3 regions of the Sporocytophaga myxococcoides DSM 11118 genome follow, and region 2 is predicted to be linked to each of the others. Evidence: riboswitches for the same ligand, from Rfam matches in the RefSeq annotation. Region 2 holds a riboswitch; each other region holds the start of a gene.
What was found. A riboswitch is a leader RNA that binds a small molecule or an ion and turns the genes downstream of it on or off. The one in region 2 is predicted to bind S-adenosylmethionine.

Region 1: another riboswitch for S-adenosylmethionine. It lies ahead of K350_RS0116050 (homoserine O-acetyltransferase family protein); the one in region 2 lies ahead of K350_RS0100555 (PLP-dependent transferase).
Region 3: another riboswitch for S-adenosylmethionine. It lies ahead of metH (methionine synthase); the one in region 2 lies ahead of K350_RS0100555 (PLP-dependent transferase).

What each region holds. Positions count from the first base shown of each region.
Region 1 covers NZ_AUFX01000012.1:161,832-169,203, forward strand. Annotated here, with positions in the region: gene K350_RS0116030 (TolC family protein) at 1-309, opposite strand, end outside; gene K350_RS0116035 (efflux RND transporter permease subunit) at 302-3,415, opposite strand; gene K350_RS29130 (efflux RND transporter periplasmic adaptor subunit) at 3,422-4,471, opposite strand; gene K350_RS31370 (MarR family winged helix-turn-helix transcriptional regulator) at 4,482-4,964, opposite strand; SAM riboswitch class I at 5,594-5,700, shown strand; gene K350_RS0116050 (homoserine O-acetyltransferase family protein) at 5,844-6,881, shown strand; gene K350_RS29140 (AsmA family protein) at 7,129-7,372, shown strand, end outside.
Region 2 covers NZ_AUFX01000003.1:188,712-196,083, forward strand. Annotated here, with positions in the region: gene K350_RS0100540 (type III PLP-dependent enzyme domain-containing protein) at 1-156, shown strand, start outside; gene K350_RS32180 (hypothetical protein) at 220-360, shown strand; gene K350_RS0100550 (alpha/beta fold hydrolase) at 468-1,268, opposite strand; gene K350_RS0100555 (PLP-dependent transferase) at 1,271-2,452, opposite strand; SAM riboswitch class I at 2,564-2,662, opposite strand; gene K350_RS30600 (hypothetical protein) at 2,941-3,567, opposite strand; gene K350_RS0100565 (sigma-70 family RNA polymerase sigma factor) at 3,825-4,475, shown strand; gene K350_RS0100570 (DUF3857 domain-containing protein) at 4,666-6,636, opposite strand; gene K350_RS0100575 (transglutaminase-like domain-containing protein) at 6,646-7,372, opposite strand, start outside.
Region 3 covers NZ_AUFX01000005.1:463,683-471,054, forward strand. Annotated here, with positions in the region: gene K350_RS0107960 (glycosyltransferase family 2 protein) at 1-721, shown strand, start outside; gene K350_RS0107965 (Ppx/GppA phosphatase family protein) at 731-1,666, opposite strand; SAM riboswitch class I at 1,872-1,984, shown strand; gene metH (methionine synthase) at 2,057-5,788, shown strand; gene K350_RS0107975 (YtxH domain-containing protein) at 5,973-6,308, opposite strand; gene K350_RS0107980 (hypothetical protein) at 6,467-7,192, shown strand; gene metF (methylenetetrahydrofolate reductase [NAD(P)H]) at 7,343-7,372, shown strand, end outside.

The DNA.
Region 1 (7,372 bases), on a different contig from region 2:
GGCAGCGATGCTTTTGGGTCTAAGGCCGTTTGCATCCCTTGGAGGCGTTGGTGGTTGATATTCTACGTGAGTATTCACAAGATTGCCGGTATTGTTAAAGTTTAAGTCAACCGTAGGTAAAAATCCGGCATTCCCCAGGGTATTACTGTTTTCGGCAATCTTCTGATTATTCCGTGCTATTATAATGGAATAGTTATTTTCAAGCCCTGTTTGAATAGCTTTTTCAAGTGTAAGCGTATCCTGAGAGAAAGCATTTAAAAAGCTGGCTGTCCATATAACAGCCAGCATAAAAAATTTAATTTTATTCATATGAATATTCTATTTTTTTAGGCTCTTCTTTAACTTCTTTCTTTTTATTCTTCTTCTTTCTGGATAAGAATGTATACATCGCCGGAATTACATATAAGGTAAGGATTAAAGAGAACAATAATCCTCCGATAATTACAAGTCCCATCGGTATACGGCTTTTAGCACCAGCTCCGATAGCAAATGCAATTGGAACAGCTCCAAGAATAGTTGCAAGGCTGGTCATCAGAATTGGTCTTAAACGTGCTGCTGCCGCTTCACGTGCTGCATCCATTACAGATAATCCTTCTTCTATTTTGTGGTTCGCAAATTCCACGATCAAAATTCCGTTTTTCGTAACCAGACCAATTAATATAATGATACCAATCTGGCTGAAGATATTTAATGTCTGGCCAAACGCATACAAAGTTATAAAAGCTCCGGCAAGTGCTAGTGGTACGGTTAACATAATTACCAGCGGATCTATAAAGCTTTCAAATTGAGCAGACAATATCAGATAGATAAGTACAAGCGCTAATGTAAATGCAAATAGAATATTGGATGAACTCTCAGCAAAATCTCTCGATGGTCCGCTCAGACTGGTGCTGAAAGAGTCGTCAAGCAATTTTTTGGAAATCTGATCCATAGCTTCAATTCCATCACCAATTGTTTTACCAGGAGCAAGTCCGGCAGATACTGTTGCAGATTTATATCTGTTGAAGTGATAAAGTTGTGGCGGACTGTTTGTTTCCTCTATTTTCACCAGGTTGTCCATCTGGACCGGGACTCCATCTTTGTTTTTTACATAAAGCGAGCTCAGGTTCAATGGTTGATCGCGATTAGCCCTATCGAGCTGACCTATAACCTGATATTGTTTTCCATTCATATTAAAATAGCCAAACCTCTGTCCACTAAATGATAACTGAAGCGTTTGGGCAATGTCACTCACAGAAACGCCCAGAGCTTTGGCTCTTTCTCTGTCAGGTTTTACAATAAGCTCTGGCTTGTTGAATTTTAGATTCACATCAAAGCCCATGAACGTGGGATTTTTTCCTACTTCTTCCATAAACTTAGGAAGTACTGCTGACAGTTTTTTAAAGTCAGATGACTGTATAACATACTGGACTGGAAGTCCTGATTTTGCAGCACCACCACCTCCACTGATTGTCTGTTCCTGCACAACGAAGAGTTTTGCAGAAGGGAAGGACTTCAGATTTTTAGATAAGTAATCTGCAATTTCCTGCTGTGACCTGTCCCTGTCATGAGGGTCTGTCAAGGCTATTCTGAAAATGCCTGTGTTCATACCACCGGATCCTGAAAATCCCGGTGCAGTGATGGTCATTGCAATTTTATTCTCAGGTACTGAATCTTTGATGAACTTAGATACATTGTCCATGTAATTAAGCATATAGTCAAATGAAGTACCTTCAGGGGCTGTTGCAGAAACTCTTAGTACACTTCTGTCATCAAGGGGTGCAAGTTCGGACTGAAGATTTCCTTTGATATACCAGATGGTACCAAGTGAGCCAAGAAGTATGGCAATTGCAACCCATCTTATATTCAGGAATTTTCCTAATGAGCGACTGTACGCATTGGTCATTCCTACAAAGAATGGCTCGGACCATTCATAAAAGCGTGTTCTCTTCGTGTGATCTTTTCTCGCCAGTTTTACATTCAGCATTGGCGTAAGTGTAAGAGATACAAATGCTGATATTAGTACCGCACCCGCAACCACAATACCGAATTCCCGGAATAAGCGTCCTACAAAGCCTTCAAGAAATATAATCGGAAGAAACACCACTGCAAGGGTAATGGAGGTGGATATTACCGCAAAGAAGATCTCTTTCGAACCTTCATGAGCGGCATTTAAGGGATCCATGCCCTCTTCAATTTTTTTGTAAATATTTTCCGTGACTACTATACCGTCATCGACTACCAGACCTGTCGCAAGCACTATTGCAAGGAGTGTAAGAATGTTAATTGAAAACCCTGCAACATACATGATAAAGAATGCACCAATAAGTGAAACCGGAATATCTATCAATGGTCGGAATGCGATCAGCCAGTCGCGGAAGAACAGATAGATGATGATAACCACAAGCACGAATGCGATGATCAGAGTTTCCTGAACTTCGAGGATAGATGTCTTAATAAATCTAGTGTTATCGAGCGCAATGTCCAACTTATAATCTTCAGGGAGATCTTTTTTTATCTGATCAAATCTCTTGTGAAACTCATTGGCAATTTCAATATAGTTTGCTCCAGGTTGAGGCACTACACCAAGACCAATCATTGGGATGCCAGATTCCTTCAGCATGGTGTTTTCATTCTCCGCACCTAAAGTAGCTCTTCCGATATCAGACAGCTTTATAATTCTGGTGCCATCGTTTTTAATAATGAGATTGTTGAATTCATCTTCTGTTGTAAGCCTTCCCATAGTTCTTACGGAAAGCTCGGTAGCATAACCTTCAATCTTACCACTTGGCAGTTCTACATTTTCTTTATTTAAAGCACCCCACACATCGGCCGCAGTCAATTGATAAGAAGCAAGTTTGAATGGGTCCATCCAGATACGCATAGCATATTTCTTCTGTCCCCAGATCTGCACAGTACTAACACCAGGTATTGTCTGTAGTCTTTCAAGCACTACGTTTTCTGCATAGTCACTCACTTCTAGCTGGCTTCTGGTATTGCTTTGTAAGGTAAGAGCAATGATTGCATCAGAGTTGGCATCGGCTTTGGTAACAACAGGAGGGCCATCGATATCTAACGGAAGAAAACGAACAGCCTGTGAAACTTTATCTCGAACGTCATTCGCTGCGGTTTCAAGGTCTGCATCCAGGTTAAATTCAACAGTGATACTGCTTGTCCCTGTACTGCTGGAAGAAGAGATGGATCTGATACCGGCGATTCCGTTGATACTTTTTTCCAGAGGTTCCGTGATCTGTGATTCTATAATATCAGCATTGGCACCGGTATAGGATGTCTTTACTGTAATGACAGGAGGGTCAATGGACGGAAACTCCCGCACTCCGAGATATTTATAGCCGATCAGTCCGAATAGCACAATTACTATGGACATCACAGTTGCCAGAACCGGGCGGTTTATACTTACTGAAGAAATATTCATAGCAGTTTACTTTGATAAGGTTATGTTGACCTTCAGGCTGTCTTTTAATTGCATAATACCTGAAGTAATTAAAGTGTCTCCGGCATTCAGGCCATCGGTAATTTGAATGGCAGAGTCGTTACGCACACCAGTTTTCACATTTTTGGAAATTGCATAACCTTGTTTATAAACAAATACTTTTGAGCCGTTTTGCATTGGTACAATAGACTGCGTAGGCGCCATAATAGCCTGAGCATCTTTTTGCAATAAGAGATCAATTTTAATAAATGATCCTGGTCTCAGACTGAAGTCTTCATTGGAAGATCTGGCACGTACTTTTAAAGTTCTTGTAGCCACATCAACCATAGGTTCTGAAGCATATACTGTACCTTGATAAATTTTGTCAGATCCGGTTACAGTAAACTTTATATCTGAGCCTTTTTTTACAAAGGCTCCGTATTTTTCAGGGATGTCAAATTCAAGTTTTATCGGATCGATTTGCTGAAGAGAAGCTATGACTGTGGTAGGAGAGACGATTTCTCCTTCACTTACATATCGAAGTCCGATGATGCCGCTGAATGGTGCTTTAACTTCCGTTTTGCGTAATTGAGCAGATAGTAAGTCAAGATCTGCATTCAAAGTACTTGCCTGGTTGCTGGCAATGTCATATTCTTCCTGACTGATACCGCCAATTTCTAGAAGCTTTCTCTTGCGGTCCTCTTCTCTGTTAGCTAGCTCTTGTTGAAGCTTGATCTTTTTATATTGAGCTCTAAGTTCTTCATCAAAGATTTTTACAAGAAGTGTTCCTTTTGAAACTTTTGCATCCTCTTTAAAATGGATGCCTGTTACTCTTCCGGAAACTTCGCTTCTGAGATCTACTTTTTCATTTGAAAGTATAGTTCCTATAATTTCTATTTTATTATCCACCTCTTCAGGCTTTAGAATTAAGCCAGTGATAGATAAAGGTGGTGTATCTTTTGGTCCACGGATCTCTTTGACCTTCTTGCCAGAGGATGTGCATGACCAGACGATGGCCAAAATAAAAATAGCGGGAAATATGGTGGTTCTGATACTCATCGCTTTGGTTTTACTTAACTTTTTTAATTTTGAGTTTGATGTCTATTTTGCTTGAATGCAGGGCTTTTAGATTATTTCTTATCAGGTCGAGAGTATTGTAGAAAGTATTTATTTCCATTTCGCTCATTCCATTAAAAGCTCCTTGCTCCAATTCTTTATATGTTTTCCGTATTTGAGGAATCAATTTTTTGCCTTTGGCGGTCACTTGTAAAAGATGCTCCCTTCTGTCTTTCTGGTTTATGACTCTCTCCACGAGTTCAAGCTTGGACAAATGATCAAGATTGCGCAAGGTGGTAACTTTGTCGCAATGAAGTAGTTCGGAAAGTTGCTGCTGGGTTATCTTCCCTGAGTTTTCATCCAGAACCAACAACATATAATAATATCTATCCAAACCGGAGCTTTCCAGGTTTTCTACAAGAAATGCTAGGTAATTTTTAGCCAGATCTGTGCAGCGTTTTCCCAGCGGAGGTTCTTTTGATGAAATAATTCTCATTTAAAGCAACAACAATAGTAAATTAAGTTAATTGTTAGCAATATTAACTAATTGGAATTATAACGTAAATAAACAGACTAAAATTTAATTGTTTATCATTGTTCGTCTTTGAATTCCAGGATTTGGAATTCGAAAAATTAGGAACAGCAAATGGGGTATAATAGTTTGGAAAATATTTATTTGAATGCGAAAACTTAAAGAGATGAGTTTATATGTTTTGTGTTTTTATTTTTGCCTATTTTTTTAGGCATAGAAACGACCTTATAGGTTAAAAAGCAGACGATGGCGATTATAAAGAATAGTAGCATAACAAAAAAAATTAAGGTCTTTAGGTATTTATACGTGTTTTTAGAGGGTAAGTAACCTGATTTTTCACGAATTTTATTTCTGTGATATTAAACGATTTATGTAATGAAGAGGCTCCGGATTCCTTATCAGGTCTGTGTTAATATTTTTCCCTTATCCCCTTGTATGTCTACTATAATTAGATTTCTGATTATTAGTAGCTTATAGTGTTTAATTTGAATGCAAATACTAAAATTTGTTACAATTGGTCAATTTGTTTTGTTTTTAACATTTCTCCGATTAATTTTGAACCCTCCAAAGTCAATTACTCTGAACATGTAATTGATTTATAAAGAAGAGGGGAGAGAAAAGGCTCTTTGAACCTCTAGCAACCTATCCTTTTTGAGATAAGGTGCTAATTCCTTTCCTAAGATATTAGGGCATATAAATTAATTATGATGAAGAAATTAATTGAATATTACTACACCTTTCGTTATACCTCTTTCCTTAAGAGTAAAGGCCAGTCTTTTAATTTCCTCTTTATCTGTTGTTAGTTTTGTGCTGAATTTGTTGGTTTAATCTGGAGTTTAAAAAGTGGAAAACAAGACCTTTACATATAAGAATAATTTTGTTTTAGAGTCAGGACAGGTTCTTGAAAACCTTACGATTCAATATTCTACATTTGGAAAACTAAATAGTAGAAAAGACAATGTAATCTGGGTTTGCCACGCTCTTACTGCTAATTCAGAAGTACATACATGGTGGTATGGATTGGTGGGAGAGGATAAATTTTTTAATCCAGAGAAACACTTTATAGTATGTGCCAATATTCTTGGTTCTTGCTATGGAACCAGTGGTCCGCTGGATGTTAACCCTCGGACCGGAAAGCAGTATTTTCTGGAATTCCCGCAGGTTACAATAAGAGATATGGTAAATGCTCATATTCTTCTTAAAGAAGAATTAGGTATTTCTAAAATACATTCTTGTATAGGTGGTTCTCTTGGCGGTCAACAGGCAATGGAATGGTCTATCATAGCTCCTGATACAATTGAAAACCTGATCTTGCTGGCTACAAATGCTTTTCATTCTCCATGGGGAATTGCTTTTAATGAGTCCCAAAGAATGGCAATACAGGCTGATAAATCCTGGCAGGAGTGCAGAGAAGATGCAGGGCAGGAAGGTTTGAAAGCTGCTAGGGCTATAGCGCTTCTCTCATACAGAAATTATAATACTTACGTTTCCACACAGAAAGAAACAGACGACAATAAGCTGGATAATTATAAAGCATCCTCTTATCAGAATTATCAAGGGGTTAAGCTTGTAAACAGATTCAATTGTCATTCATACCTTTATCTTTCAAAAGCAATGGATTCCCACCACGTTGGACGTGGGCGAGGTGGAGCTGAGGTTGCTTTAAAAGCTATAAAATCAAATACATTGGTGATCGGTATCAAAACGGATATACTTTTCCCTGTTTGCGAGCAGATTTTCTTAGCACAAAATATTGTCGGAGCAGAATATCAGGAAATTGATTCTTTGTATGGCCACGATGGCTTTTTGATTGAAACTGAAAAAATTGCAAATATCCTTCAGGATTTTTATAAAAGAAAAACTGCTGCCGGATTGTTCTGATAAATTATTAAAATTAAGCATTAGCTGTTGAAAAATCCTGTTAATCACTATAATCAATCATGTGATTATAACTTCTAATGGCCGATTAGCATTGATATTTTTTTAAATACTTGTTTCCGATTTATTTTTCTTCCTTTAGTCTCTTCCGCAATATCTTTATCCGATAAATCGTATAGAAAAAAAGCCTATCTTTAGGGCTCTTAGTGTTTATACAGAAATCTGACAGAAATCAATTAATTCAATTCAAATGAAAAAAGGTATTCTTATTTTTCTGGGGATAATAGCATTTTTATTTATCCTCCTGTTAACCATTCCATTCCTTTTTAAAGATCAAATCAAAGCTAAAGTAGATGAGCAAATAGCAAAAAGCGTCAATGCTACTGTTGTTTTTGATTCAGATAAATTAGGATTGTCTCTTATCAGAAACTTTCCTAACGTAACTATTTCAATCGATGATTTTGGTATCATCGGAAAACAGGAAGAGTTTAAAG
Region 2 (7,372 bases):
TCACTAGGAGGATATGGCGGAATTCAGCATTGCCTTGTGCCTGCGCCAAAACATGTGCTTATTCAGAAAGATGAAAACGGCAATTTTACAGATACCTTATTTGCTCCTGAACAAGATAAAAATGTAATGCTGAAGATTCTCGGATACGAGAGTTAAACAATCCCTGAAGGAATCTGGTTAGATTAATAATTATGGTTAGGCTAAAAAACTTGTTGGATTATGAGAAAAATACCATACTTATTCTTTGTTGCAGTTCTTTTATTATCTGCTTGCAGAAAAGAAGAAACATGCGCTACGTATTCAAAAGATACGAAAGTTAAAAAAACGAAGCAATTTACTTCAGATGAAGCTTCTATCTAAAGTAAAAGAGCCGTTCCTGCCAGGGACGGCTCTTTTTTATTCTTTTAAATCTTCATCTTAAAGTCTCCTCAACTTCTTCATAAGATTTCTAGTACAGCATTGCTATATCAAGCTCTTTTACTTGATAAGACATAATCTGAAGATTGAATTAAGAAGGTTTCAAGTACACCATTAAACTCTTCTGGATGTTCCATCATAGGCACATGACCACATTGATCTATGACGTGTAATGTTACATCACCTGGTATCAGTTTTTGAAATCTATGAGCAATATGTATAGGTGTTACTTTATCTTGTTTTCCCCAAATCAGAAGTACAGGTACATTTATTTTGTCAAGTACTGACGCAACATTGTTAGTATTAGCAGAGCGGGCCATTTTAATTACTTTAATGGTTTTCCTGACATTATTAACGACCTCGTATACTTCGTCAACTAACTGAGGGGTAGCTACTCTTTCGTTGTGAAATATATTTCTGACTTTTTCTTCCACATACTGATAAGATCCTCTCTTCGGATATGTAACACCAAGGCTATTTTCATGTAAACCTGAACTTCCGGCAAGTACAAGTCTTTCTACTTTATCAGGATGGTTAACAGTATATAGTATAGCGAGATGGCCGCCAAGAGAGTTTCCCACTAATGTTACTTTTTCCAGATTCAAGGATTGAATAAAGCTATCAAGGTAGTCAACTAATCCATCGAGACCTTCTTTTGGTAACGATTTTTCATATACTGGCAATTCTGGAATTATGACTCTGTATTTTTGAGAAAAATACTTTATCGTTTCATGCCAGTTGCTCAACCTTCCGAACAAACCGTGAAGTAGCAAAATCGGCTCTCCTGAGCCTGCTTCAGTGAAATGAAATAAGCTGGGCTTTCCAGATTTATTTTCTTTGAATAGTCTCATAATCAGACTTGATTGGTTAGTTTTTCTTTTATCAATGCGATGGGCACTCCAAAGCTTAAAAACTTTTGCAATGCTTGTTCGAGTTCTAGTTGTCTTGACAAATACAGTCTATAGTTTACTTCATTGTTTAGCTGAGTAAATACTTGCTGAAAGTATTCCAGAACTACTTGAAGATTATTAACCTTAATCTCGATTATAAACTCTCTGTTCGTAGTATTCACGTCAATAATCAGTCCTTCAGGCTTACCAGCGACAAAGAATCCCTTTAGTAAACCAAAGCTGAATTTATCATCCCATAAATTGAATTTAAGCCTGTTTCCAAATCCACCTTTAGAAAACCTTTCGGCATTCAGATTAGATATTGAAGACTTAAGTCCAGGATAACTCACTTCCATCACTGTTTCCAGTTGATTAAGCCATTTTGCAAGTTGAAAAGCAACAGAAGAATATTCTTTATATTTCTTCTCTTCTATATTGAGCTGGTTTTCTATAAGCTCGCCAGTTATGTCAGTTATAAGGAATTCAGGAGCAATGTTTTTTTCACGTTGCTCTTTAAGCTCTTCCAGCAACGATTTTTGAATAAGCATTTGAAATAGATCTTTTTTTTGCCAGCTATTCAAGCCTTGTACCACAAAAGCTCCAATAGCTGTATTGTTAAACGCACTATAATTTTGAACCGAAGTGATAACAAAGTCAGCTCCTATTTCAAGAGGATTGAATATCTTTCCCAAACCGCCTGCTGAATTGTCAATGATAACAGGAATCAAAGATTGATGAGCCTGTTCAATAATGTGTGAAAGATCTTCTACAGCCAATGTCAAACTGTCGATTGTTTGCAAATAGATCACACCGATATTATTTAATGCGATAATATCTTTAAGATTAGTATCAGAATAATCTTTGGCAAAGAACAATTTGATTCCATTTCGTTTGAAAGCTTCAATTTCCCATACACCAAGATGGAATGTCAGGATATTTTTTCTTTCTCCGACTATGTTTTTTATGAGTGTATATCGTGCAGAACGAATTGATTTAAATGCTAAAGCCTCAATACCTGATTCAGAAATAGCAACTTTCTTTTCTATTTTTCTCAAAGTATCCCAGGTTGTATTAAAATGTAAACTATCTTCTGCAGCATCATTGAGATGGCTGTGTGTTATTTTATCTATTTGGATGGATTTCATAGCTTTTGTGAATTACAGGATTAAAATTTGGTTGAAAATTAGGATTGCAAACCGTTATGGTTTATCAAAACTTATTTGAGGTGATTCTACATCGTTTGTTCATCATCGTAATATTTATAGTTCCCTTATTGGGCAGGAATTAGCACCTTGAAATGAAACAGGTTGCTATAGGTTCATTGAGCCTGCTCTCTTCCCTATTCTTTATAAATTAAATGCAGTAACCGCATGTAATTCTATACAAAGGTATTTTGAAATTCCTAAAATACAATAACTCTATAGGAAAAGTAGGGTTTATGTTTGAGGTTTATGAAAAGAATACCACCTGAATAAGTATAATATATTGAAAATTAAAGCTTAGTAAGAAAGAAATGATTGTCCATCATTATGGGCCATAAAGTAAATTATAAGAGCTAATCAGGATAAAAAGTCTAACCACATAAGATGCACACAACAACAGATTATTAATCTTAATACAACATAGATCCTATTTATTCTTGTTGAATCCAGTTATATTCATCATGATCCCAATAGATTATCCCTCCTCCGCAGGATTCAGAGGCATGAATATAAATACCATCTGCAGGCAGGGTTGTTTTTAATGAATCAGGAACATCTTCTAACATGATCTCTCCTGTTTCTTCATCAATATTGCTGCACGACTTTGTTCCTTTATTTACCTTTTGAAACACCCCAACCCAATTAAAATCATCAAATTTCTGAGATAGAACTTCCTGACCTGCACCTAGTAAATAATGTTCTTTCGATGCTCCATGCTTAATCAAAAGACCTACTTTATTAGTTTTCTTATCTTGCAATAAAATAGCCGTATCCCCAATATCATCCAAATTAAAATACCCGGTTATCATGTAGGGATTATGATTAGTTGAAATATCATACTGCTCGTCAAGTCCTAAACTACTGATATATGACGTTAAAATACTATCATTAAACATTGGAGACTGAACATTAGGAAGGTCTTCTTGAATCCGCTTTTCAACTTTGGGAGTACTATCCTGAATTGCAAGCATATCAGTAACAACTGTGATTTCAGTATTCTTTTGTGCACATGAAACCGCAATAATTGCCAAAACAAAAAAGTACAAGTCAGCTTTCATAACTTCAATAGGTTGATGCAATAGTCTAAGATAGAATCTAGACCAAATTAGGTTGAATTCAAGATATGAATATTCTTTCAATAATTCACTTTTAAACAAACATCTGACCATTCCAAATGGCTTACAAACATCATAGACAAGGATTTTTTTAATTCATTAATCATATTTTTATAGCTGTGAATACTAAGTAATTACTGTTCATTAATATGAAAATAAATGCAATTTTAATTTATAAACAGACAAATATTTTTTAACACATGGTTACATATTTTTTCCAATTCCGTATAAGGAAAATTATGACGGATCTTGAGTTAATTGATAAAATTCGTAATGGCGAAAAGAAACTCTTTGGAATTATTATTCAAAAATATAATCTAAGGCTTTTCCGAATTACAAGGTCAGTTACAAGGCATGACGCAGACGTAGATGATATTCTTAAAGAGACTTTTCTTAAAGCATTTTTAAGGCTTTCTCAATTTAAAGGAGATATTGAGTTTTCTGTCTGGCTTACAAGGATTTTGTTAAATATTATTTCTATCAGGCTTAATAAATCGAGTTGGTTTAGCAAGGATTTCTTCAATGCCTTTAAGAAACGAAGTATTCCTGATTTAGGAGTATCCAATATAGGCTTTAAAGAAATACTGGAAAAAGCTGTTGATGGTTTGCCCAGAACCCTGAGATCCGTTTATGTGATGGTTGAAGTTGAAAGTGCTAATATACAAGATGTTGCTTTATCACTGGAAATACCTGAAGAGGAAGTCAACGACAGATTAATCAGGGCTAAAGCATTTCTGAATGATAACCTATGCATTGACAGTCTGAACCTACCAGATTTATTTATCTTTCCGACTGATCGTAGTGAAGTTGTTTATTGTGAAGTAATGGAAATGCTTGATATGATCAGGTAAAATTTCTTCATAAAAATTTTACCAACCTATATATAACTTGAACCCAATATAAAACTATTGATAGTCAATCTTGATCATGGGTGAAATTCAATTATGGTCACAAAGTATCATTGATTAAATTTTCTATAATAAACACAAAGGGCTTACCCGCATTACCGGATAAGCACTTTAAATTATTTATTAAGATATCTTATTCTTTTTCAAGAACCAGGGTAATCTTATTAAAATCTGCTGCTGCATTGATTACTTTTCTGAATTGCTCAAATATCTCGATTGGATAGTTAAGCTTTTTGTAATACTCTTCCACGTCGATTGTAACAATTCGTCCTTCCTGTTTGTATGTAGAAGTAAAGCCCATAGAATTTTCATTTCCGTCTTTGAAAACAATGTTCTTATTAAGGTCTTTCAGGTTCGGAATTTTATATCCCTGTGGAATCTCGAATTTAATCTTTCTTACGTATTCATTCGGATAATCAAGAGAGATCTCTGTATTTCTTTTCTTTTCCTGATACAGTTCATTCTGTGGCCCAATGATTTCGCCAATCTTCAGAAGGTACTTACCTCCTGCCTTTTCAATCAGTTCATCACTTTTTAAAGTACCTGTAATAAGCATTGGCTGAATATACGGAGATATGTTTTTGTCTACATTTTTTACTGTAACATTGCTAACATGTCCGTCTTTAGCCTGGCTTTTTAGAATCTCATCAAACAGCTCTTTACGCTTGTCTTCAGGAATCAAATCATAATATGGCTGAATAAACATTGCTTTATAACCTTTAAAGCTTCTCTCTATTGAGATTGTTGAATTGTCATTTTCAAGATCAACAGCCAGATTGATAATGAGGTTATCATGATTCAACTTATAATCAACAGAAGGTATCATCTTGATTTCACTAAGTCCTGTTGTAAAATCACCAACCGTAAGAGGCTTGATAACCATAGCATAATTGCCCAGGAAATATGAAGGAATCATTGGATAACGGAATTCAAACTGCACAGGAGACATATACTTGTCAAGCTTATCAAAGTAGATCAGCTGTTCATCAAGGTAATCCCATGATTCAAACTTAGGATCAAATCGTTCGCTTGTCTTATCATTAGAAAGCGCCAATCTGTGGCTTACTTCGGCTCTTTCGAAGAGTTTAATAAACAACCTCGTCATTCCGAATTTGGAACCGAATTTATTTTTTAATATAAAATCAATCTGAGAACTTTCACTTCCTCCATTTTGATTTACAATAAAATTACTTTTGATGTGATTTTCTATAAGCTTTATCTTATCCTCTTCCGAAGCAGATTTATCAAGCTTAATTTTCTTTAAAAGTCCGTCTACCTGTTTGTCAATTTTAGAATCTGTAACATGAGTGTTGGCATATATACTTTTAGCTGCTTCCGCAAATGTTACGATTTTTGTTTTACCAGTGCTCGTGTTATTTGCGATCTTATATTCAAGACGCATTACATTCGCCCAATAGTCACTGTATTCTTCCTTAGGTAAAGCATTAGTTTTATTCACCTTCAGAGATATGTGTCTTTTCTTTTCAATAACAGTGTCTTTAACCTGTGCATTGCCATTGTAAACTTTAGTATCATAGGTTAAAAACTCCGGTACAATTAGTTCAAAAGAGTAATTGTAGCTTGGGTTTTGAAATTGAATATATCTTCTTCCAGAGTTAGCGGGATATTTTTTGAGCTTATAAATGTATTCTATTTCACTTCCCACTTCCACACCTTCCACAGCGAAAACTTTGAAGGCTCCTTTGTTCTCCAGGTTTTCGACTTCTTTCATGTGACTTTTATCCGTAAGAATAATTTTCCCGTCTTTACTAATTGACCTGACTTTGATGTCAACAATATCCATCACATTCGCCAATGATATTGAAAGTTTATTGTATTGTTCAATTCCAGACTCATTGTTAACAGCTACAATAAGGTGATGAACGGAATAAATGTAAGGCTCATTTTTCTCATTATAGGAGATCTCTTCAGAAGCATGGTTTTTAAAGATAACACAAGACTCTTTCTGATCATCAGCATTTACCTTAAACCTGGCCCTCTTTTCTTCCCAATCATAACTGTCAGTTTCGGGCTTTTGTGCAAATAGTGTTATTGCATTACAAAAAATAGCTAAAAAGATAACTTTTTTAAAAAGCTTATTCATATTGATGGTTTAGTTTTCTACAATGGAGATGTTTTCTTTATAGGCTTTATTCAATTCTTTAATCATCTTATTCCACGTAGGGAATTGAGTTGTTTTAAGAATAAGAAAGTCGATGTATATTTTTTTTGTATACACCAGTTTATCTTTCTTTAATTCATATTGAATATCAAAACCAAAATCCTTCTCATTAACTTTTTTGTTTTCAGGAATGTATTTTACTTTATACCCTTTCGGAATACTAAAAGTAGTAACTTCCGTCATTTCATATTTATAATCTTCTTCAAAATCCGTCTTTCTGTTTGAGGATTCGAAGTTGAGAGAGGAAAGGTCTTTATTGAGATTTAAATTAATAAACACTTCCTTACCCGATGTTAAAGAATAATCTTCCACGTGAAAATCGAACTTTAAAACAGTTGGCTTTTCTCTTTCGGATGCGTTCTTAACAATAGGGTTAGTTACTTTGCATTTGTTGTTTCCTTTAGATAAAAAGCTATTGAAATAGTCTACCTTATCTTCCTGATCGAGGTTGCCATACACATGGGCAAATGTAATTTTAGGATATCCTTCAATATATCTTTTACCTTTTCCTTTCAAGCTGTTTTTTTCAAAATCAACATGAACAGTATCTACAATTTTGTTCTTGCTTCTGTCGATTAAAGGTACTTTAAGCACCATACAGCTGTCTTTTCCCATTACTATCAATCCTTCTTTATCCTGAATCATTGAAGTAGGCTGT
Region 3 (7,372 bases), on a different contig from region 2:
GGAAAGAAACATCGAAAGATGTTTACAATCCCTTGCTCGTCTTACTAACGATATTATAGTGGTGGATTCATTCAGTAGAGATAGTACTGAAGAAATTTGCAGAAAATACAATGTTAATTTTCTGAGAAGAAAGTGGGAGGGATATGGTCCTACCAAAAATTTGGGCAACAGCTATGCGCGCTATGATTATATACTTTCTCTGGATGCAGATGAAGAGCTGTCAGGAGAGCTGATCAATGAAATCAAAAGCGAATTTAATAATAAGCCTCAATACGATTGCTATGAAGTGCCACGAAAGTCCAATTTCTGCGGTAAATGGCTGAGGTTTGGGCACTGGAATCCTGAATCTCATATCAGGATTTTTCGCAAAGATAAAATTTATTGGGATAGCAGCCCCGTACATGAAAAGCTCTGTTTTGAAAAGAATACGACAATCAAAAAGCTTAAAGGATCTATTCTTCATTATACTATTTATTCGCTTGATCAGTATGATCAGAAAAATGATAAGTATAGCACGCTGGCAGCTGAAAGACTTTTTAAAGATGGAAAGAAACCTGGATTTATCAAGTTATACATTAGTCCGTTTTATAGGTTTTTTCATTCCTACATACTTAAGCTGGGTGTACTTGACGGATATTATGGTTATGTCATTGCCAAAGAAACAGGTAAAGTGACCTTCCAAAAATATAATAAACTGAAAAAGTTAAGGGCAGAAAAATAAATTCCCGGATTATTTCGGGAACTTATTTGTATTGATGATGGTCACCTGTTCTTCTAAGTTGTGCATATTTCTTCTAAACAACATTTGTATCAGGCCATCTTTCAGACCTAGTTCAGGCACTACCATTTCTTTAGCTCCTGCATATTTCATCACAGAAATATAGATATCCGAAGCCGGAACTATAACATCAGCACGGTCAGGATTGAGGTTTAGTACATGAATCCTATCTTCGTAAGTCATTGCAGCTACCTGTTTCTGCACTCCTTCAATCTTGTCGATTTTAATACTTGGCTTAAGGTCTTTTGATCTTGAAAGGTTAGCTAGTTCATAGATTTTTCCTATGTTGCCACCCGTACCAATAGCATAGACAGGAATACTTGCCTTAGATATATTGTCTTTTACCCACTTCTCCATTCTATTCCACTCTTCAGGCGCATCTAGTTTATTAAGTCTTCTTACCGATCCGATTTTAAAGGATTGTGCAGCAACTTTCTTTTTATTTACGAAAATATTCAGCTCCGTACTACCGCCTCCTACGTCAATATGGATATAGCTTTTTTCGTCAAGTTCATTAAATAGAACTGCATTTATTAGATCAGCTTCCTTATCTCCATCAATAATATCTATTGAAATATCAACTTCTTTCTTTACTCGTTCTGCAATTTCCCTTCCATTTGTAGATTCTCGCATCGCTGAAGTCGCACAGAATATATAATCATCCACTTCGTAAAGCTCCAAAAGCATTTTGAAAGTTTTCATCAGCTTTACGAACTTTTCCTCTTTTTCCGGACTAATCTTATTGAACTGGAATACATCCTGACCAAGCCTAAGCGGAAAACGGACATATTCAAGTTTCTTAAAGTTGAATATGTCATTGTGTTTCAGGATGCTTGTTATCTGAAAACGGATAGCGTTGGAGCCAATATCTACTGCAGCAAATTTCAAATTAAATGGGTTTTATTGTAAAATTGAACAGCATTGAATTTCAGGAGTTAATCCGAATCGAAGCTTTTCTTAATTCAATTCAAAAATAGAGGAATTAAGGAAAAGAGATGTTTAAAATGTTAAAAAATTATTACATCAACCTTTGAATGCAAAGAATTTTGGAGATTATTTCTTTAAAAAGAAACTTTATTATTAATTTGCATTGAACTTATCCGGAAAGACGGAGGGATTGGGCCCTTAGATGTCTTAGCAACCCTTTAAAAGAAGGTGCTAACTCCCACTCTGAGAATTTTTATTTTCAGCAGAGAAAGATAAGGTAGAACTCCTTCCCGGGAATCTCTCCGTTTAAGCTCTTCATAATTTTATTCATTAAAAAAAAGTTATTGAAAAATGACTGTTAACATTCAGGAAGTATTAAAGAAAAAGATACTTGTGCTTGATGGTGCTATGGGGACCATGATTCAGGGGTATACACTTGAAGAGGAAGATTTCAGAGGAGAAAGATTTAAAGATCATAAAGGCGATTTGAAAGGCAATAACGACTTGTTATCGCTTACTCGTCCCGATATCATTAAAGAAATCCACCTGAAGTATCTTGAAGCCGGCGCTGATATTATCGAAACAAATACTTTTAGCGGTACTTCGATTGCTATGGCGGATTATCATATGGAAGATCTTGTTTATGAACTAAACTATGAATCTGCAAGAATTGCCAAAGAAGCTACGGAGATTTATAACCAGAAGGATCCTTCGAAACCAAGATTTGTAGCGGGATCAATAGGTCCAACAAACAGAACGGCTTCATTATCGCCAGATGTAAACAATCCAGGCTATAGAGCCGTAACTTTTGACGATCTGGTAAAAGCATATTATGAACAAGTAAAAGGCCTTGCAGATGGAGGAGCTGACCTGTTTCTTGTAGAAACAGTTTTCGATACTCTTAACTGTAAAGCTGCTTTATTTGCTATTGAATCTTATAAGGAAGATACAGGATCAAAGATTCCTGTGATGATTTCCGGTACAATTACTGATGCAAGTGGAAGAACTTTATCTGGACAAACAGTAGAAGCTTTCTTGTATTCAGTAACTCACTTGCCTGTTTTAACAGTAGGTTTTAACTGTGCTTTAGGAGCAAAACAATTAAAGCAACACATCCGGGATCTTGCAAAGGAATCTGTTACAGGTATCAGTGCACACCCTAATGCCGGTTTGCCCAACGAATTCGGTCAATATGATGAAACTCCGGAGGAGATGGCTTCGACCATCAAGGAGTTTTTAGATGAAGGTCTTCTAAATATTATTGGTGGATGCTGCGGAACCACTCCTGCACACATTAAAGCAATTGCAGATTTAGCCGCACAATACTCTCCTAGACCAAATCCTGAATCAGATCATCTTTCAAGATATAGCGGACTAGAGCCTTTGAAAGTCTTCAAAGGAGCTAACTTTATAAATATCGGAGAAAGAACCAATGTTACAGGTTCTAAAATGTTTGCCCGTCTTATCAAAGAAGGCAATTATGAGGAAGCGCTTGCTGTAGCCAGAAACCAAGTTGAAGGTGGGGCACAGGTGATCGATGTGAATATGGATGAGGGGATGCTTGACTCTGAGCAGGCAATGACTACTTTCCTTAATCTTATTGCTTCTGAGCCTGATATTGCGAAACTTCCTATCATGGTGGATTCATCCAAATGGTCCGTGATTGAAGCTGGTCTTAAATGTGTACAAGGTAAAGCCATTGTAAACTCTATAAGCTTAAAAGAAGGCGAAGAGAAGTTTAAAGAACATGCCAGAAAAGTCAGAAAGTACGGTGCTGCAGTTGTTGTAATGGCGTTTGACGAGCAAGGACAAGCAGATTCTTACGAAAGAAGAATCGAGATCTGCAAAAGAGCTTATGATATTCTTACTAAGGAAGTAAATTTCCCTGCAGAAGATATAATTTTTGACCCTAATATACTTACTGTTGCTACAGGTATTGAAGAACACAATAATTATGCTGTGGATTTTATCAATGCTACAAGATGGATCAAAGGAAATCTTCCGGGTGTAAAGGTAAGTGGTGGTGTTAGTAACATATCCTTCTCTTTCAGAGGAAACGATGTGGTTAGAGAAGCGATGCACTCTGCTTTCCTGTATCATGCAATTAAAGCAGGTCTGGATATGGGTATTGTTAATGCAGGTATGATTGAGGTTTATGAGAATATTCCCAAAGATCTGCTGGAGCATGTCGAAGATGTATTACTGAACAGGCGTCCTGATGCCACAGAGCGAATGCTTGAGATGGCTGAAAAGGTTAAAAATAAAGGGAAAGAGGCTGTTAAAGATGAAACCTGGCGTAAATTACCTGTTGGGGAAAGATTAGCTCATGCTCTGGTGAAGGGTGTTGTTGATTATATAGATCAGGACGTAGAAGAAGCAAGGCATATGTTTGCTAAACCATTAGAGGTTATTGAAGGGCCTTTGATGGATGGAATGAACATTGTAGGTGATCTTTTCGGTGAAGGAAAAATGTTCCTGCCTCAGGTAGTGAAGAGTGCAAGGGTAATGAAAAAGGCGGTAGCTTATCTGCTTCCATTTATTGAAGAAGAAAAGAAAAAAGGAGGAGGAGAAGGCCGAAGTGCAGGTAAGATCCTTATGGCTACAGTAAAAGGAGATGTACATGATATAGGAAAAAATATTGTCGGTGTAGTTTTGGGATGTAACAACTATGAGATCATCGATCTTGGGGTAATGGTGCCTACCGATAAAATCATTAAGGCCGCCCAGGAAAATAACGTCGATATCATAGGACTTAGCGGTCTGATAACCCCTTCTCTTGATGAGATGGTTACAGTTGCAAGGGAAATGGAAAAGGCGGGTTTAAAGGTGCCTTTGTTGATTGGAGGAGCTACAACATCAAGAATTCATACAGCTGTAAAAATTGATCCGCACTATAGTGGTTCAGTTGTCCATGTACTGGATGCATCAAGAAGTGTTCCGGTTGCTGGAAGTCTTATGAGCCTCGAAAATAAAGATAACTTTGTTCAGAATCTTAAATCGGAATATTCTAAAGCTCGCGAGGAACATTCTAAAAGGCAAAAAGATAAAAATTATATCAGCATTGAGCAGGCAAGAGCTAATAAAACACCTATTGACTGGTCGACTACGAAAGTAACTAAGCCTGCATTCCTGGGTACAAAATTCTTTGATGATTATTCTTTGTCAGAGATTAGTAAATACATCGATTGGACTCCTTTCTTCCAGACCTGGCAGCTTAAAGGAAAGTTTCCTAAGATTTTAGAAGATCCGATTATCGGGACAGAGGCTAAAAAACTTTATGATGACGCAAGAGCTCTTTTAAAAGAAGTCATAGAGAAAAAATTATTGCAGGCAAAAGCAGTTATAGGGTTTTATCCTGCCACAAGAGGAGGGGATGATGATATCATTCTGCATGAATTCAATAAAGAAATAATAGATCACGGCAATCATAAGCACGAAGTCTTCAGAGAGGATAGAAGTAAAGTCCTTACAACTTTCCATACTTTGAGGCAACAAGGCTTGAAAGGCAAAGGTATACCTAATCTGGCACTCAGTGATTTTATTGCTCCCAAAGAATCGGGAATCAGTGATTATATAGGTGGTTTTGCGGTGACAGCGGGAATAGGAATTGAAGCTATAATTGAAAAGTATGATAAAGAACACGACGATTATAATTCAATACTTATAAAAGCAATAGCAGATAGATTGGCTGAAGCCTTTGCTGAATGTATGCATGAGAAGGTAAGGAAAGAGTATTGGGGATATGCAAGTGATGAGTCATTCGATAATGAGGCTTTAATAAAAGAAGAGTATGCAGGAATAAGACCTGCACCAGGGTATCCTGCATGTCCGGACCATACAGAGAAGAGCATCTTATTCAAGCTTCTTGATCCTAATTGCAGAACAGGAATTGCATTAACCGAAAGCTTTGCAATGTACCCTGCATCATCGGTAAGTGGTATGTATTTTTCTCATCCTGATTCCAAATATTTTGGCTTGGGTAAAATAGAAAAAGATCAGGTGGTAGACTATGCCAAGAGAAAAAATATGTCAGTAGAAGAAGTTGAGAAGTGGCTTAGCCCAGTTCTAAACTATGATATTTAATGAAGTTAAAAGTTGAAAGCTCAAAGTTTAAAGTATTGGGATTATGGGGAATTTTAAGGCGAAAGTCTCGTCAGGCGAAAATGATTATCTTGATACTTAATTTAAAATCAGGCTTTTGATTTTTTATAAAAAAAGGCTGTCCCAAGAAATGAGACAGCCTTTTTTATGATTTTATAAAATCCCATTATGGGTTTGCCTGAGTCTGAGCTTGGGCTTGCTGACTATAGTCATTGATCAAAGAAAATGCAGATTGTTTTAAGTTGTTCAATTTTTCAACTCCTTTCTGCACTTGACCATTCACGTCGGTTTTTAGCTGAGATGCTTTGTCAGAGATATTTTTTCTTGTTACATCTCCTTTTTCTGGGGCTAATAGAATACCGGCAATTGCGCCCGTCGCCGCTCCGGCAAGGAAACCCAAAAATACTTTCACATTTTCATCCATAATTACATTCGGTTTTGGTTGTACATCCAGTTCCTTTACTAATATATAAAGTGATTTTGAGTGAAATATGTTTCCCATAGGGGAAAAATTGACAATGAATTTCTTCTAAAATTGTACTTTTTTTACCTCGTAAGGGATAGATACTTGTATTTTATAGATGAAAAACCTATATTTTGTGTATCAAAAGTATCACTGTTATACTTCCCTATAACAGTGAGAAACTTAAACCGCCAAAAATGTTTTCCCAAAGTATTGATCATTTGCGCCTTGAGTGGCTCATTAATTTTTACAATAAATTAACGGAGCTAAAAGAGATTCTGGTTATTTCAGATGAAGAACTTAATTCCATTCGGAATGATCTGAAAATGTACCAGTTCTCCTTGAAAAGGATTGAATTTTCCAAGAAGCAATTCCGAAGAAATAACCTTGTAAAAGATTTTTATGCTTATGGTGAAAAAGTGGAGGTGCAGGAAGCTTTAAGTGATTTTGATGAAATGGAGGTTCCTGATAATGTAGAACCAGGCATTTTCAGAAGAATTTCGGATTATATCGAGTACTTGAAGTCCAGACCACAGTTTTGTCGTCAGATAGATCAAAGTCTGGCATTGTTCAGGTTTAAAGTGCTGTTTGACATTTCTGTAACATTAGAGCCTCAGCTTCAGGTTTTCCTTGATGGTGGAAGACCATTGATAAGACTAATGAACCGAAAGGCAGATTCCCTTGATTTATATGTAGACAGAAAGGATGGAAGAGGGTTTGTTTTTTTAGCCAATTATACCCTTAAAGATTTTATAGACACGCATCCTATTCCTCCAAGTTCCTCTATGGTCGTCTGGCAATATATTGCTACATTTAAAATAGGTGAGGATCAGGTGGGGAATTTTTCGGATCCTATTTCCATAAATGTTCAAAGAGAACATTCAGCAAACAAAGATGGGAATCTGGCGCCTGGCTTATTTTAAGAAAAGACCATTTCCCGCATAATATTCCTTTAAAAACTTGAAGACCTTTAATGATTTTTTAAAAATGACTAAAAGCTTAAACCTTTTACTATTTATTGGTTAAACTCTTCGATAAAATAAGTATTTTTGAGCTATCACTTATCTAAGAAGATGAAAGTCGTAGAACACCTGAAAAACGCT